One region of the Pseudomonas retamae genome, then DNA from elsewhere that is predicted to be linked to it. Evidence: predicted binding sites of a transcription regulator. Region 1 holds the regulator's gene; each other region holds the start of a gene.
What was found. Region 1 encodes sigma-54, which starts transcription at its own class of promoters, with help from an activator protein. Its sites were predicted from a motif close to ANTGGCATNNANNTTGCTNT; they were not measured.
Positions count from the first base shown of each region.

Region 1 (3,110 bases):
GCAGATTGTCGATGCAGTAGTAGCCGTTGTCCTCAAGGACATTCAGAGCCGTACTCTTGCCCGAGCCTGAGCGGCCGCTGACGATGATCAAGCGCATGATTAATGCCCGTTCTGCTCGTCCAGTACGACCTGGTACAAGGCTTCATTGTTTGGCGCGCTGCGCAGTCTTTCGCGGACTTCCTTGCGATCGAGCATGCTGGCAATCTGGCGCAGCAACTCCAGATGTGCATCGGTGGCGGCCTCCGGGACCAGCAGCACGAACAGCAGGTCCACCGGGGCGCCATCAATGGCGTCGAAATCAATCGGGGCTTCGAGGTGCAACAGGGCACTGACTGGCCCTGCGCAGCCCTTCAGGCGGCAGTGGGGAATGGCGATGCCGTTGCCAAAACCGGTGGAACCGAGTTTTTCACGGGCGACCAACGCCTCGAATACATCCTGCATCGCCAGATCCGGCACTTCGCGGTGGATCAGGTTGGCAATCTGTTCGAGGGCTTTTTTCTTGCTGCCGCCCGGCGCGTTCACTTGGGAACGGCCGGGGGTCAGGATGGTTTCAAGTCGGATCATGAATGAGGGTGTTAACGACCGGTCGCGCCCTGGAGGAGGCTCTGGGTCTTTTCCTTATGCTTTTTGAGTTGGCGATCCAGCTTGTCGGTGAGGGAGTCGATCGCAGCATACATGTCGGTATCTTCTGCGTTGGCGACCACTTCACTGCCGGGAATATGCAAGGTGGCTTCGATTTTCTGCTTCAGCTTTTCGACACACATCGTGACTTGCACGTTGGTGATCTTGTCGAAATGTCGCTCCAGTCGTTGGAGTTTTTCCTCGATGTAGGAACGCAGAGGTTGGGTCACTTCCAGTTGGTGTCCACTGATGTTGACTTGCATACAGCTTCTCCTTCGTTGCCAGTGCATAAAGCGGCAGGCCGAAAAGCCTGCCACTGGAACGCTGTAACGTGGCTTACATCAACCGCTTGCGTTCGCTCGAAGGCGCGATTCCGAGGGATTCGCGGTACTTGGCGACGGTGCGGCGAGCCACCTGAATGCCTTGTGCCTCCAGTAAACCAGCGATCTTGCTGTCACTCAACGGCTTTTTCTGATTTTCCGCAGCGACCAGCTTCTTGATGATCGCGCGGATCGCGGTGGACGAGCATTCGCCGCCCTCGGAGGTACTGACGTGGCTGGAGAAAAAGTATTTCAGCTCATAAATACCGCGCGGGGTATGCATGAATTTTTGTGTGGTCACCCGGGAAATCGTTGATTCGTGCATGCCCACCGCCTCGGCGATGTCATGCAGGACCAGCGGTTTCATGGCTTCGTCGCCGTACTCCAGAAAACCGCGCTGATGCTCGACGATCTGCGTGGCGACTTTCATCAGGGTCTCGTTGCGGCTCTGCAAGCTCTTGATGAACCAGCGGGCTTCCTGCAACTGGTTGCGCATGAAGGTGTTATCGGCACTGGTATCGGCTCGCTTTACGAAACCGGCGTACTGCGCATTGACGCGCAGGCGCGGTACCGATTCCTGGTTCAGCTCGACCAGCCAGCGTTCGTTGTCCTTGCGCACGATGACGTCAGGTACGACGTATTCGGCTTCGGCGGACTCGATCTGCGAGCCCGGACGTGGATTGAGGCTCTGCACCAGCTCGATGACCTGACGCAGCTCGTCCTCCTTGAGTTTCATGCGCCGCATCAACTGGCTGTAGTCACGGCTGCCAAGCAGGTCGATGTAATCGCTGACCAGGCGCTTGGCTTCTGCCAGCCAAGGCGTCTTGGCCGACAACTGACGCAGTTGCAGCAGCAGACACTCGCTGAGATTGCGCGCGCCGATGCCCGCGGGCTCGAATTGCTGAATGCGGTGCAGGACGGCTTCGATCTCGTCCAGTTCGATGTCCAGTTCCGGGTCGAAGGCGTCAAGGATTTCTTCGAGGGTTTCGTCCAGGTAGCCCTGATTGTTGATGCAATCGATCAGGGTCACGGCGATCAGTCGATCGGTGTCGGACATCGGTGCCAGGTTCAGTTGCCAAAGCAGATGGCTTTGCAGGCTTTCGCCGACGGAGGTGCGGGTGGTGAAATCCCACTCGTCATCGTCGCTGCTGGGCAGGCTGCTGGCGCTGGTCTGGTAAACGTCTTCCCAGGCCGTGTCGACGGGCAGCTCGTTGGGAATGCGTTCGCTCCATTCGCCGTCGTCGAGGTTATCCACCGTCGGCGCGGCCTCCTGATAGGAGGGCTCCTGAATGTCAGTGTTGGGCTTTTGCTCGACGTTGTCGGCCAGTGGATCGGAATTGTCGAAGTCCTCGCCTTCTTCCTGGCGTTCGAGCATCGGGTTGGATTCCAGGGCCTCCTGGATTTCCTGTTGCAGATCCAGGGTCGACAATTGGAGCAGGCGGATGGCCTGTTGCAGCTGCGGTGTCATCGTCAGCTGCTGGCCCATTCTCAAGACTAGCGATGGTTTCATGGCAGGGGCTTAACACCTTATTCGCCGGCGCGATGCGCCATCCACTACAGGGCGCCGAAGCGCCAAACTTAAGCAAATTATATGCCTGAAACTGAAGTGTTTGCCTAGAGCGCTGTAACAATTAAACGGTATAAAAAAACAGCTTGATCGATACAGCACCCGCGCAGCTCACCTTACGGCTCGCGCTTACAGGCGGAACTCGTGACCCAGATACACTTCCTTGACCAGATCGTTGGCCAGGATGGTTTCGGCGTCACCTTCGGCGATCAACTGGCCGTCATTGACGATGTAAGCGGTTTCGCAGATATCCAGCGTCTCACGCACGTTGTGGTCGGTGATCAACACACCGATGCCCTTGGCCTTGAGATGATGAATGATCTGCTTGATGTCGCCGACCGAGATCGGGTCGACACCGGCGAACGGCTCGTCGAGCAGGATGAATTTAGGTGCGGTGGCCAGTGCGCGGGCGATCTCCACCCGGCGGCGCTCACCACCCGACAGGCTCATGCCGAGGTTGTCGCGAATGTGGCTGATGTGGAATTCCTGCAGCAGGCTTTCCAGCTCCTTGCGGCGGCCGGCCTTGTCGAGTTCCTGACGGGTCTCGAGAATCGCCATGATGTTGTCGGCCACCGACAGTTTGCGGAAGATCGACGCTTCTT
Region 1 covers NZ_JBIEIL010000009.1:144,770-147,879, reverse strand. The annotation lists gene rapZ (RNase adapter RapZ) at 1-97, opposite strand, end outside; gene ptsN (PTS IIA-like nitrogen regulatory protein PtsN) at 100-564, opposite strand; gene hpf (ribosome hibernation-promoting factor, HPF/YfiA family) at 576-884, opposite strand; gene ACGSLL_RS18690 (RNA polymerase factor sigma-54) at 958-2,451, opposite strand; gene lptB (LPS export ABC transporter ATP-binding protein) at 2,638-3,110, opposite strand, start outside.

Region 2 (3,110 bases), on a different contig from region 1:
CGCGTCAAGGTCAAGGGCGACGTCTTTCTGGCCGACATCGCGCCGCTGCAATCGGAGCACGACGACAGCGAGGCCATGGCCGGTGCAGTGCTGACGCTGCATCGCGCTGACCGCGTCGGCGAGCGTATCTATAACGTACGCAAGCAGGAGCTGCGCGGCTTCGACAGCATCTTTCAGAGCTCGAAAGTCATGGCGGCCGTGGTCCGTGAAGCGCGGCGCATGGCACCTCTCGACGCACCGCTATTAATAGAAGGCGAAACCGGCACCGGCAAGGAATTGCTTGCGCGCGCCTGCCACCTCGCCAGTCCGCGCGGGCAGTCGCCGCTGATGGCGCTCAACTGTGCCGGGCTGCCTGAGTCGATGGCCGAGACCGAGCTGTTCGGCTATGGCCCCGGCGCGTTCGAAGGCGCGCGCGCCGAAGGCAAACTCGGTTTGCTGGAACTGACCGCCGGCGGCACGCTGTTTCTCGACGGCGTCGGCGAAATGAGCCCGCGCTTGCAGGTCAAACTGCTGCGCTTTTTGCAGGATGGCTGCTTTCGTCGCGTCGGCAGTGATGAAGAGGTTTATCTGGATGTGCGGGTGATCTGCGCGACCCAGGTGGACTTGTCCGAGCTGTGCGCGCGCGGCGAGTTTCGTCAGGATTTGTATCACCGCTTGAACGTGCTGTCGCTGCACATCCCGCCGCTGCGTGAATGCCTCGACGGTTTGACGCCACTGGTCGAACACTTCCTCGATCAGGCCAGCCGGCAGATCGGTTGCGCGCTGCCGAAACTGGCGCCGGCAGCGATGGACCGGCTCAGCCATTACCACTGGCCGGGCAACGTGCGGCAACTGGAGAATGTGCTGTTTCAGGCGGTGTCGCTGTGTGACGGCGGTAAGGTCAAGGCCGAACATATTCGCCTGCCGGATTACGGCGTGCGTCAGCCGCTTGGCGATTTTTCTCTCGATGGGAATCTTGACGAGATCGTCGGGCGCTTCGAGAAAGCCGTGCTGGAGCGCTTGTATTCCGAACATCCGAGCAGTCGGCAACTGGGCAAGCGGCTCGGCGTTTCCCACACGACGATTGCTAACAAACTGCGTGAATACGAAGTCGGCAAAGATGTGAGCAGCACCTGATCGTTCCCATGCTCCGCGTGGGAACGCCTCAATGGACGCTCTGCGTCCGCTGTTGGGACGCGGAGCGTCCCGGGCTGCATTCCCACGCAGAGCGTGGGAACGATCAGAGTCATAGCCCACAGATGCGTTGCCTGCACTGCCGTCTTCGCGAGCAGGCTCGCTCCCACAGTTGGAATGCATTTTCCTGTGGGAGCGAGCCTGCTCGCGAAAGCGGTAGAGCAGGCAACCTCATCGCCAGGCTTTGCCACCCACCGGCAGGAAGCCGCCGGTTTTTCGTCTTCGATACATTTCAAATTTCCCCTCTGAATCCTTGAAACCCTTTGTTTACCGGGTCTCGGGCCGCCAATAAAAAGTTGGTCTGCTAATTGCTTATGGCTCAGCAGTACAGCGGTGGGCGGCAAACGTCCGGCATGCAGAGGAAAGAGTGTGGACAAGTACCTTTATGTGGCAATGACCGGCGCCAGCCAGAACGCACTGGCGCAGCGGGCGCATGCCAACAACCTGGCGAACATCTCCACCAACGGTTTTCAGCGCGACCTGGAACAGGCGCGTTCGATGCCGGTGTTCGGTGACAGCTTTCCGGCGCGTGCGTTTGCCATGAGCGAACGGCCCGCCACCGACTTCACTCCGGGCTCGCTGGTGCAGACCGGCCGTGACCTCGACGTCGCCGTGAGCGGCAATGGCTGGATCGCCGTGCAGAACCCCAATGGCGGCGAAAGCTACGTGCGCACCGGCAGCCTCAACGTCGATGCGCTCGGCGTGCTGCGTGCCGGCAACGGGATGCCGGTGATGGGCAATGGCGGTCCGATCGCCGTGCCACCCGAGCAGCAGATCGAAGTCGGCGAAGACGGCACCATCAGCATTCGGGCGATGGGCGAGGGCCCACGGGTCATGGCCGAAGTCGACCGGATCAAACTGGTCAACCCCGACATCAAGAACATGAACAAAGGCCTCGACGGCTCGATTTACACCAAGGACGGCCAACCGGCGCCGGCCGATGCCAACGTCAAACTGGTCTCGGGTTTCCTTGAGTCGAGCAACGTCAACGCCGTGGAAGAGATGACCTCGGTGCTGGCCCTGGCCAAGCAGTTCGAGTTGCACGTCAAGATGATGAACACCGCCAAAGACGACGACCAGGCCATGGCTCGGGTCTTGCAGATCAGCTAATTATCAGAACGTCGCGCCGTAAAACAGGCGCACGAGGAGAATCGAATGCTTCCGGCTCTATGGGTTGCCAAAACCGGTCTGTCCGCCCAGGACACCAACCTGACCACCATTTCCAACAACCTGGCGAACGTTTCGACCACGGGTTTCAAACGTGATCGCGCCGAGTTCCAGGACCTGCTCTATCAGATCAAGCGTCAGCCTGGCGCCCAGTCGACCCAGGACAGCGAACTGCCGTCGGGTCTGCAAGTGGGTACCGGTGTGCGCATTGTCGGCACCCAGAAAAACTTCACCGCCGGCAGCCTGCAAACCACCGAGCAGCCGCTGGACATGGCCATCGACGGTCGCGGTTTCTTCCAGATCCTGCAGCCGGACGGCACGACCTCGTACACCCGCGACGGTACCTTCCACCTCGACTCCAATGGCCAGATCGTCAACGCCAGCGGCTTCGCGCTGGAACCGGCGATTGTCATTCCGAACGATGCGCAGACCTTCACCGTTGGCCGCGACGGCACCGTCTCGGTGACCATCGCCGGCAACCCGGCTGCCCAGGTGATCGGCAACCTGCAAACCGCCGACTTCATCAACCCGGCCGGTCTGCAAGCGGTAGGCAACAACCTGTTCCTGGAAACCGCCGCTTCCGGCGCGCCGCAAGTCGGTACTCCGGGCCTGAACGGTTTCGGTACCACGCTGCAGAACACCCTGGAAACCTCCAACGTCAGCACCGTTGAGGAGATGGTCAACATGATCACCACTCAGCGCGCCTACGAGATGAACTCCAAGGTGATCTCCACCGCCGACCAGATGCTCTCGTTCGTAACGCAGAATCT
Region 2 covers NZ_JBIEIL010000017.1:61,657-64,766, reverse strand. The annotation lists gene ACGSLL_RS25970 (sigma-54-dependent transcriptional regulator) at 1-1,116, shown strand, start outside; gene ACGSLL_RS25965 (flagellar basal body rod protein FlgF) at 1,543-2,283, shown strand; gene flgG (flagellar basal-body rod protein FlgG) at 2,329-3,110, shown strand, end outside.
Region 2: ACGSLL_RS25965 (flagellar basal body rod protein FlgF) is a predicted target of sigma-54. The motif match lies at 1,285-1,304, and genes of this name have one in related genera.

Region 3 (3,110 bases), on a different contig from region 1:
CGCACGCTCTAGCACCGCCATGTCGAATTGCTGCTCTTCGTGCTCAACCCGACCGCGTTTGGCGGCGGTTTTCGGGTTGACCGAAATGACTCCGCAGTATTCCGGCATGTGCCGGGCGAAATCGGCGGTACCGATCTCGTTCGCGGTGTCGATGATGTCCTGTTTGTGCGCCACGATCAGTGGGCGCAGGACCAGCTTGTCGGTTACGCAGTCGATCACCGACAGGTTCGGCAGCGTCTGGCTCGATACCTGGGAGATCGCTTCGCCGGTGACCAGCGCATCGATGTGCAGGCGCTCGGCGATGTTCGACGCCGCGCGCAACATCATACGCTTCAAAACCACGCCCATATGACTGTTATCGACTTTACCGAGAATTTCGCCGAGGACTTCCTCGAACGGAACACTGACAAATAGCACGCGTTGCGAGCTGCCGTACTTCTTCCAGATGAAATGCGCGACTTCCATCACGCCCAATTCGTGGGCACGACCGCCCAGGTTGAAGAAGCAGAAGTGCGTCATCAGGCCACGGCGCAGGATCTGATAGGCCGCCACGGTCGAATCGAAACCGCCGGACATCAACACCAGCGTCTGCTCCAGCGCACCGAGCGGGTAGCCGCCGATGCCGTTGTGCTGGCTGTGGATGACGAACAACCGTTTGTCGCGAACTTCGATGCGGACTTCGATTTCCGGCGCTTTCAGGTCGATTCCGGCCGCACCGCACTCGCGACGCAGCTTGCTGCCGACGTATTTCTCGACGTCCATCGAACTGAACGTGTGCTTGCCGGCGCGCTTGCAGCGCACCGAAAAAATCTTCCCTGCCAGTGCGGCACCGTAGTGCTGTTTGCACTTTTCGGTGATGTCGTCGAAGTCGCCCAGCGGGTACTCGTCGATCTGCAGAAAGTGCGCAATACCCGGCATGCAGGTCAGGCGCTCGCCCATCTCTTTCAAGGCTTTGGGGTCGGTAACACGGGTTTCCAACTCGAGATTGTCCCACACGCCGTTCACCACCACTGCCGGGTCCAGGTCGCGGAGCACGGTGCGGATGTTCTTGGCCAACTGGCGGATGAACTTCGTCCGGACAGGTCGGCTTTTGATGGTGATCTCGGGGAAGACTTTTACGATTAGTTTCATGAAAACAGCGCGCGAACGGCCAGCCGAAAAAGGGGGGCGCGGATTATAGCGGAAATTGCTCAAGGTTTAACCAGTTAATGTGCATAAGGTTTTACATGCACCAAAACAGGTCGTTTTCAATTTGCGCCGCCACATTAAAGGGCGATATTTTCAGGATTAGGCCGTTTGAGGCGCTTACAAGCATGAAATTGGGGCAAAAAACCCATGCTGGGGCACTGGCATGCAATTTGCTCCCTTGTGAGGCAGGTTGCCTTGGCAGAGTATTCGCGCCGGCATCACCCAACTTTAAGGGCATCCACTACTAGCCCTAAGCCACCCGGAGGACAGTATGTCGAAGACGGTTCAACTCATCAAAGATCATGACGTCAAATGGATTGATCTGCGCTTCACGGACACCAAAGGCACTCAGCACCACGTGACCATGCCGGCTCGCGATGCGCTGGATGAAGACTTCTTCGAAGTCGGCAAAATGTTCGACGGTTCCTCCATCGCTGGCTGGAAAGGCATCGAAGCCTCCGACATGATCCTGATGCCGGTTGACGAAACTGCCGTGCTTGACCCGTTCACCGAAGACGCCACCCTGATCCTGGTGTGCGACATCATCGAACCTTCGAGCATGCAAGGCTACGACCGCGACCCGCGTGCGATCGCCAAGCGCGCCGAAGAACACCTGAAAGCCACCGGTATCGGTGACACCGTTTTCGCCGGTCCAGAGCCTGAGTTCTTCATCTTTGACTCGGTGAAATTCAAGTCGGACATCTCCGGCTCCATGTTCAAGATCTACTCCGAGCAAGGTTCGTGGATGTCCGACCAGGACGTCGAAGGTGGCAACAAAGGTCACCGTCCAGGCGTCAAGGGTGGCTACTTCCCGGTTCCACCGTTCGACCACGATCACGAAATCCGTACCTCCATGTGCAACGCACTGGAAGAAATGGGCTTGACCGTTGAAGTTCACCACCACGAAGTGGCGACTGCCGGCCAGAACGAAATCGGCGTCAAGTTCAACACTCTGGTGAAGAAAGCCGACGAAACCCAGACCCTGAAGTACGTTGTCCACAACGTTGCTGACGCTTACGGCCGCACCGCGACCTTCATGCCGAAGCCACTGTACGGCGACAACGGTTCGGGCATGCACGTGCACATGTCGATCTGGAAAGACGGCAAGAACACCTTCGCCGGTGAAGGCTATGCCGGCCTGTCCGATACCGCTCTGTACTTCATCGGCGGCATCATCAAGCACGGTAAGGCGCTGAACGGCTTCACCAACCCGGCCACCAACTCGTACAAGCGTCTGGTGCCAGGTTTCGAAGCGCCGGTCATGCTGGCCTACTCGGCTCGCAACCGTTCCGCTTCGATCCGTATTCCTTACGTGTCGAGCCCGAAGGCCCGCCGTATCGAAGCACGCTTCCCGGATCCGGCTGCCAACCCGTACCTGGCCTTCGCAGCACTGCTGATGGCTGGTCTGGACGGTATCCAGAATAAGATCCACCCAGGCGATGCCGCTGACAAAAACCTGTACGACCTGCCGCCTGAAGAGGCGAAAGAGATCCCACAGGTTTGCGGCAGCCTGAAAGAAGCCCTGGAAGAGCTGGACAAGGGCCGCGCGTTCCTGACCAAGGGCGGCGTATTCTCCGACGACTTCATCGACGCTTACATCGCGCTGAAATCGGAAGAAGAAATCAAGGTTCGCACCTTCGTACACCCACTGGAATATGAGCTGTACTACAGCTGCTGATCCGGTAGCGCTGCGTAACGCGGCGTGACAAAAAGAGGCCTCCTTCGGGAGGCCTTTTTTATTGCAGACCAAAAGTCCCTCACCGTGGCCCTCTACCAGAGGGAGAGGGGACTGATCTTGGTGCTCTCACATTGATCGTTCCCACGCAGAGCATGGGAACGATCATTAACGGTTTTGGCCAACCGCCCTGCGTGTCCTATGCTGCTACCCATCGTTTTCAATCCCGGTCGATTTCATGGGTCGC
Region 3 covers NZ_JBIEIL010000004.1:432,926-436,035, forward strand. The annotation lists gene thiI (tRNA uracil 4-sulfurtransferase ThiI) at 1-1,131, opposite strand, end outside; gene glnA (type I glutamate--ammonia ligase) at 1,460-2,866, shown strand; gene ACGSLL_RS10710 (DUF4124 domain-containing protein) at 3,102-3,110, shown strand, end outside.
Region 3: glnA (type I glutamate--ammonia ligase) is a predicted target of sigma-54. The motif match lies at 1,346-1,365, and genes of this name have one in related genera.